Regions from separate parts of the Clostridium sp. LIBA-8553 genome, predicted to be linked through region 2. Evidence: riboswitches for the same ligand, from Rfam matches in the RefSeq annotation. Region 2 holds a riboswitch; the other holds the start of a gene.
The links. Region 2 has a riboswitch for lysine ahead of AC2JAQ_RS15235 (Na+/H+ antiporter NhaC family protein). Riboswitches for the same ligand answer to the same signal wherever they lie in the genome.

Region 1 (4,224 bases), 1.7 Mb from region 2:
ATGAAGAGTATGCAAGAGTATATGCAAAACCACTTAGCATATCTTTATGAGGTTTTACTTGAGGAAGGTAATCTAAAAAAATATGAGCTTATAATGAATACTATGAATCAATTCTATGTAAATGATGATACTGAAGTAGTATTAGCTGATGAGGGATTTGATGCTTTATATGATCAGTTATTCCCAAAAAGCAATAATATAATTATTAAATAAAAAATGACTATGAGAATTTCTCATAGTCATTTTTTTTTTAATTACAGCTAGCCTCTGGAAGAAAGTCTTTTTCAACCTCTTCAATTTTAAGATTCGAGTTTTTAGTTCTTTTTAATATCGATTCTACTATTATGGCTATAGCTCCATCACCAGTTACGTTTGTTGCTGTACCAAAGCTATCTTGTGCGGCGTGTAATGCTATCATTAATGATTTTTCCACATTACCAAATCCAAGCATACTTTCAAGTAAACCTAGAGAAGCCATAACGCCACCACCAGGTACTCCAGGTGCTGCTACCATAGTCACTCCTAACATAACTATGAAAGGTAACATAAGTGATAATGTTGGAACTTGTCCTTTCATATACATTACAGCCATAGAAGCAAGTACTAAAGTTATAGTATCACCAGCTAAGTTTATTGTAGCGCATAAAGGTATAACAAAGTCTGAAACATCTTCATCAACACCATTTTCTTTAGTGCAGTTTAAAGTGACTGGAATTGTAGCTGCTGATGATTGAGTACCTAAAGCTGTCATATATGCAGGAACCATATTTTTTAATAATTTAAATGGATTTTGTTTCTTTATAGTTCCAGATAAAATATATTGAACTAATAAATAAGCTCCTTGTATTGAGAAAAGAACGACGTAAACAAGTCCAAAGGATTTTAAAGTAGTAAATATCTCACCATTATAACTTAATTTAGCAAATATTGAAAGAATATATACTGGAACTAATGGTATTAAAAGATTTTTTATTGTTAATGAAACAACATGATTAAACTCTTCAGATACTTTTAATAAGTAACTATTTTTTATTCTTGATATTCCTATACCTAGTAGGAATGCAAAAGCTAAGGCAGACATAACACTAAACATTGGAGGTATGTCAATTGTAAAGTACGGTTCAACATTTACAGAACTAGTGCTTAAAGAAGCACTTACTATAAATTTAGGAAGTAATGAACGTCCTATAAAGAATGTTATTATACCTATTAAAAATGTTGATGCATATGCGATTAAAGTTGTTACTAAAAGTCCTTTCCCTGATTTATTTCCTAAAGATGCAATTCCAGGTACTATAAATCCAACTATTATAAGTGGTATTAAAAAACTAAGTAAGTTTCCAAATAGTCCATTGAAGGTCATTAACGCCCTAACGGGTATATCAAAATTTATATAGGAACAACCTAGCCCAATCAGTATTCCTAAAATAATTGCAAAAAATATTCTTTTTATTAAAGATAAATTTTTCATAATAGCCCCCTTTTGTATTTTTATTGAATACACATGTTTTTAATATGAGTACATATTACTATAATTAATATTTAAAGTCAAGGTTAACTATTAATTTTTACTTATAAAATATATTATTTTTACAAGTGTAATTTTAAAATTGGATTTAATTGTTACGAAAAAATAATTGACAATTTATGAATTTAACATCATAATTATTAATAGAAAGTGAATAACTGAGATAGAGGCGCGATGATTAATAGTATCTTTGCAGAGGTAAGCACTGTGAAGCAAAGTGAAAGGATGAATCGCCGAAACCATTAGAAGAGGCTTTAATTCTATTAGGTTGGGGTTACATATAATATATGTAACACTGTCACAATTAATTTTGTGGTGTGCTATCATGAAAGAAGAGTATTGTATAAGACTTTACAAACCCTTAAGCATGAAACCACGCTTAAGGGTTTCTTTTGTTAGCGAAACTTAGTTATCACTTATGGCTTAATTATTAAAACCATAAGGAGGACTAAAAATGAGTCAGGAACAAAATACTAATCTAAAAAGAGGGTTGAAATCAAGACACCTTAGTATGATTGCTATGGGAGGAGCCATAGGTACAGGTATTTTCTTAGCAATGGGAGATACTTTACATCAAGCAGGCGTTGGAGGAGCCTTTGTGGCTTATGGAGTAATAGGAATAATGGTTTATTTCTTATGTACAAGCTTAGGTGAAATGGCAACATATATGCCAGAGACAGGTTCTTTTGGAACTTATGCAACAAAATTTGTAGATCCAGCCTTCGGATTTGCCTTAGGTTGGAACTATTGGTATAACTGGGCTATAACAATAGCAGCAGAAATGGTTGCAGGTTCTTTATTAATGAAATTCTGGTTTCCAAACGTTCCAGCTATAGTATGGAGTGCTTTATTCTTAGTAATTATATTAGGTCTTAATTTATTGTCTGCTAAAGCTTATGGAGAATCAGAATTCTGGTTTGCAACAGTAAAAGTAGCTACTGTTATTATTTTCTTAATAGTAGGTGTGCTTATGATATTTGGAATAATTGGTGGAGAAAAAGTAGGTTTTAAAAACTTTTATGCTAATGGAGGTCCATTTATTGGAGGAGCAAAATCTATATTTATGATTTTCTTAATAGCTGGTTTCTCATTCCAAGGAACTGAGTTGGTAGGGGTTGCTGCTGGAGAAAGTGAAAACCCTGAAAAGAATGTACCTAAAGCTGTTAACACAATCTTTTGGAGAATATTATTATTTTACTTAGGAACAATCTTAGTAATCGGAGCTTTAGTACCTAATGCTCAAGCAGGAGTAGAAACAAGTGCTTTCACAGTAGTATTTGAAAAAATTGGACTAGCTGGTGCAGCATCAGTTATGAATGCGATAATACTTACATCAGTTTTATCAGCTGGTAACTCTGGAATGTATGCATCAAGTAGAATGCTTTATGCTATGGCTAAGAATGGAATGGCACCAAAAATATTTGGAAAAACAAATTCTAGAGGGGTGCCGGTTAATGCAATCATAGTAACAACAATAATTGCTAGTTTATGTTTTTTAACAGGCATTTATGCTGAGAATACTGTATATGTATGGCTTGTAGCAGCATCTGGTTTATCAGGATTTATAGCATGGCTTGGTATTGCAATATGTCACTATAGATTTAGAAGAGCTTATGTGGCACAAGGGAAAGATATGAGTAAATTAGTTTATAAAGCTAAATTATTCCCACTTGGACCTATAATTGCTTTAATATTATGTGGCATAATTGTTTTGGGGCAAGGATATGCTTATTTAGATGTTAGAAATGGAATAGACTGGGGTGGATTAATTTCATCATACATAGGAATTCCTTTATTCTTAGCTTTATTATTTTATTACAAATTTAAATATCATACTAAATTAATAAAATTAGAAGATGTTGATTTAAGTAGAGATAATTTTTAATAATATACACTTTCAAAAAAGGAGTCTATTCAAATAGGCTCTTTTTTATTAGCTTTTATTTAATATGTAGAGTAGAGAAGTAGAACATTTTAAATAATAAAGAGATAAAACTTTAATTAGTTAAAATTCTATCTCTTTTGTTTATTATTTTTATATTAATAAATTTGCTTAATTACATAGTTCTGATCAGTTAGAGCCTTTTTAATTTCCTCAATGTGAGAATGTCCATTAGTTTCTAATGTTATTTCTATAACCATATTTTTTAGAGCATCTATTGCTTTAAAATGATCATGTTCAAGTTTTACTATATTAGCATTTACATCAGCAAGAATTTTTGCGATTTTTAAAATTTGTCCTGGTTTATGAGGAACTTCTAAACTGAATCCAAAAAGTCTACCTTTAGCTACTAAGGCACTATTTATTAATGAAGTTATGGTAACCATGTCTATATTACCACCACTTATTATTGATACTACATTCTTATCTTTAAATTTCAACTTAGAAGAGGCTGCTAATGAAACAGCACCAGAAGCTTCTGCTAAAAGTTTGTGCTTTTCACTTAAGGTAAAGAAAGCTTCAACTATTTCATGATCTGAAACGGTTATTATATCATCTACATATTCTTTTATAAAATTAAAAGTCAAATCACCGGGTCTCTTTACAGCAATACCATCTGCAATTGTATCTACAGATTCTAAATTGACTATTTTGCCTGATTTAAAACTTTGTTCCATGGCATTAGCACCTTTAGCTTGAACTCCTATTATTTTCACATTAGGGTTTAATTCTTTAGCTGCTAAAGTAACTCCAC
Region 2 (4,224 bases):
AGAACTCTTATAAAATGGGAAAAAACAGAATGCTTGGAACTTCTATAGGTGCTGTTGTGGGACTAACTCTCACAGCAATATTTAATCTATTAGACTTACAACATTTTATTATTTATGCACTTTTAACAGCAATAGGTACCACTATAGCTATCTATCTATGTATCTTATTTAATTGTAAAGGTGCAGTAAATAGTGCTTGTATCGTTGTATTTGCTATAATGACCAGCTTAAAGGGAGTTGGCTCATATAATTATGCTTTTAATAGAATTCTAGATACATTTATTGGAGTTATAATTGGTATATTAGTTAATAGACTTGTATATCCTTATTCAAAGACAACAGAAGAGGATACCAATTAAAAATATGCTGCAATATAAAAAAGAGAAGGTTATAGCCTTCTCTTTTTTATATTTAATTATTACTAGTAGTTTGTTCTACCTTCTTACCAAATATCATTGTTAATATGAATAAAGCTATTAAAGCTATAGGTAAGACTATCCAGAAGCTTAATCCTAGACCAGCCGGTATATATCCAAATACTACAGTTATTATTCCAACAAAGATTGAATACCATATTTGTGTTCTAACGTGTTCTATATGATCACAACCCGCTCCTGTTGAAGAAAGGATTGTTGTATCAGATATAGGTGAACAATGATCTCCAAAAATTGCTCCTGTTAATACAGCTGATGTACTAACTATTACAAACTGCCATTCTGGATTTATAGCAAAAGCTAGTGGAATTGCTAATGGCATTAGTATTCCCATGGTTCCATAGGCTGTACCTGTTGCAAAGGCTATTACTGAACCTAAAATAAATATTATAGCAGGTAATAAGAATGCTGGTATCGTATCTGATAAAACTCCAACTAAATAAGATGCTGTTCCTAACTCCTTAATTACAGAGCTTAATGACCAAGCTAATATAAGAATTACTCCTGTTATTAGAAGTCCCTTCATTCCTTCAACCCATATTCCTATACCTTCTGAAATAGTAAATATCTTTCTGCACACACCTAATGCAAGTGCAACTATAGTTGCTAACAATGCTGATTGAAATAAGACTACCGAAGCATCAGCATTTGAGAATGCTGCTTGTATTCCAGCAAAACTTAAAGGTGCGTTATTCATAAGTTCTATTATTGCTAAATCTTCTCCACCCATTATAGTGACCCATCCACTATAATAAAATCCTACTAAAGATGAACCTATTAAAACACCAATCGGTATTATAGCATTCCAAATGCTTAACTTGATTCCTTTTATAGGTTCTAAATCTTCACTATCTGATGAAGTTTCTGTTGTTGATAAAACTTCTCCTCTTCTAGCTCTTCTTTCAGCTTTAAGCATCGGTCCAAACTCTCTTAAAGTAATAGCTGATATAACAACAAAAGCTAAAATTAATATGTTATAAAATCTATATGGTATTGTTTCTAAAAATACTCCAAAACCATCGGCTTCTATTCCTACACTCTTTAAAGCATCACCGATTAATCCTACCTCTAATCCTATCCAAGTTGATATTATAGCTAAACCTGCAATTGGAGCTGCTGTGGCATCTATAATAAAAGCTAACTTTTCTCTTGAAACTCCTAATTTATCTGTAACTGGTCTCATTATTGGGCCTACTATTAATGAGTTAGCATAATCATCAAAGAAAACTGCTAGTCCTAAAAGCCAAGTTGTAAGTTGTGCACTCTTAACTGTTTTAGCTTTTCTTGCTAAAGCCTCAGCTATAGCCTTTGCACCACCCATTTTAGCTACTAAATGAATTACCCCTCCAATAACTAAAACCTGAAGAATGATTCCTGCATTCCAAGGATCTGCTAAAGAATTTAAAGCTCTATAAGTAAAATCTATAAATCCTTGTGTCAGAGCTGTAAGTATATTAAATCCATTCAATTGAAGCATTATACATCCCGTCATCGTTCCTATAAATAAAGAAACTATAACATTCTTAGTTATAAAAGCTAGAACAATTGAAACTAATGGTGGTAATACTGTCCATAATCCAAATTTTGCTGAATTTACAGCTGCAACGTCTTCTGTAGCGAAAACTAAAGTTGAACATAGCATTGTCATAACAAAAACTGCTAAAAACACTTGAAATCTTGTTCTATTTCTCATTTTTAAATCCCCCTTAAATACTTAGTGAATTAATTTAAAGAGGCATTCTTTTTAAGAATTACTTATCTCTAAATATAAAAAAAGACCTTAGGCTTAATCAACCTAAGGCCTTAATAATTACAAAATTTATTTTTCAAACAAATTAATCATTACTAAATACAATTCCCTAAGATGATAGCACTTCACAATTTTTCTGTGACAGTGTTGTATATATTTTATACAACCCCAGCATTTAGCATCAAAGCTTTAGCTAAAAACTTCGGCGATAATCCCTTTTCTAATACTTCTACGTTGCTTAACTCCATATTAGTACTCTTGATTTCTCGCGCCTCTACCTCTTTTAAAACTATTCACTTTTCTAATTATTATATTGTATACATTTATACAGTATAAATATATTTTTTTCAAGTATTTAAGAAGTTTATTAACTATTTATTAAAAAAATCCTGATTTTATTATAGAAATCAATAACCACAAACCTAATATTCCTGCTACTACAAAGCCTATTAATCCTAAAATAGGAACACCCTGAAAAGTTGGTCCTGTTTTAGCATTAACTATTAACGATGAGCCTATTACCATGCATCCTACAATTAAAGCAAATGCTATTCTATTCACCATTCTATTTAAATCTGCAAGAGGCCTATCTAAGCCTTTCATTTCAATTTGTAATTTAGCTCTTCCTTTAGTTAAACTATCTACAAGCTCTGAGAACTTAGTTGGAACTTCCAAACTTTTTGATGCAAATTTATAAGTTCCCATTATGATTTTATCTTTATTTAAACTTTTTAAAATTTCTTCTTTATTTCTTTCCTTTATATAAGGAAAAATACACTCCATAATTTCTAAATCAGGATCAATCTTACTAACAACACCTTCTAATATAACAATTGACCTCACAAGAGTAGTCATTTCTCTAGGAAACTGAATATTATTTCTTCCTGATATCTCGAATATTTCTTTAAACAAGTCGGATATTTTTATACTTTTTAAGGATGCATTTATATATTTTAAAACTATATTATTTAAATCTTCATATAAAACTGAATTTTTAACTGGCCCTTTTTTTATTCCTATAGCATTTACAAAATCAACCAAAGTATCAATATCCTCTAAAGCCATAGCCGTCATAGCCTTGTTAAGCCATCTTTTTATATTAGAATCTAATTCTCCAACCAATCCAAAATCTATAAAATATATTTTTCCATCTTTAATAAATAAATTTCCCGGATGAGGATCTCCATGGAAGAATCCGTCTTCAAGAACTTGTTTAAAAAAAGAATTTGCAAGCTTATTAGCAATATCTTCACATTGATATCCTTCACTTTCTAAAACATCAAAATCAGTTATTTTGCATCCATCTATGTATTCCATAGTCAAAATTTTCTTGGAAGTAAGTCTATCTATAACTCTTGGAACTCCAACACAAGCCACATCCTTATTTAAATCGTGAAATCTTTCTGTATTCTTAGCCTCTTTCACAAAATCAAGCTCATTTAATGTAGCATCTTCAATTTCCTTGAAAGCCTCAAAAGGATTAATTAATGTATTTGATACATGAGAGGATGTAAATCTGCTTAATCTTCTTAGTATGCTTAAATCTAGCTTCATCTTCTCATCAATTTTATAATGTTGAACCTTAACAACTACATCTTTCCCATCTCTTAACTTGGCTTTATGAACCTGAGCAATTGAAGCTGAAGCTAATGGAGTTTCACTAAATTCTAAAAAATATGTATTTATATCAGTCCCAAAGGACTCGTAAAATATTTCTTTAACCTTATTAAAATCCGTTATTTCATTACTGTCTTGAAGCTTTTCTAACTCCTTAATATAAGCTTTAGGAAGTAAATCTGGTCTTGTACTTAATATTTGTCCAATCTTAACAAAAGTTGCTCCCAACTCCTCAAGTGCCTCTCTAAATGCTTGTGGTCTAGGCTCAATCTTTTTACTTTTAGGCAATTTGCTAGAAACTAAAAAGTCAAAACCATAGTAAGTAAAAACTCTCACAATTTCTCGTAACCTTTGTACACCCTGTCTTTTACTCATAAACTCACCCCCTATGTCTAAAGAATTAAAATTACTCTATTTATTAAC

Region 1: it holds a riboswitch for lysine, as region 2 does, so the genes downstream of both, AC2JAQ_RS07380 (amino acid permease) here and AC2JAQ_RS15235 (Na+/H+ antiporter NhaC family protein) in region 2, are expected to answer to the same signal.

The regions. Positions count from the first base shown of each region.
Region 1 covers NZ_CM173489.1:1,663,055-1,667,278, reverse strand. Annotated here, with positions in the region: gene AC2JAQ_RS07390 (hypothetical protein) at 1-213, shown strand, start outside; gene AC2JAQ_RS07385 (dicarboxylate/amino acid:cation symporter) at 251-1,471, opposite strand; lysine riboswitch at 1,685-1,859, shown strand; gene AC2JAQ_RS07380 (amino acid permease) at 1,983-3,413, shown strand; gene ilvA (threonine ammonia-lyase) at 3,569-4,224, opposite strand, start outside.
Region 2 covers NZ_CM173489.1:3,344,079-3,348,302, forward strand. Annotated here, with positions in the region: gene AC2JAQ_RS15230 (FUSC family protein) at 1-359, shown strand, start outside; gene AC2JAQ_RS15235 (Na+/H+ antiporter NhaC family protein) at 412-2,127, opposite strand; lysine riboswitch at 2,295-2,469, opposite strand; gene AC2JAQ_RS15240 (ABC1 kinase family protein) at 2,563-4,176, opposite strand.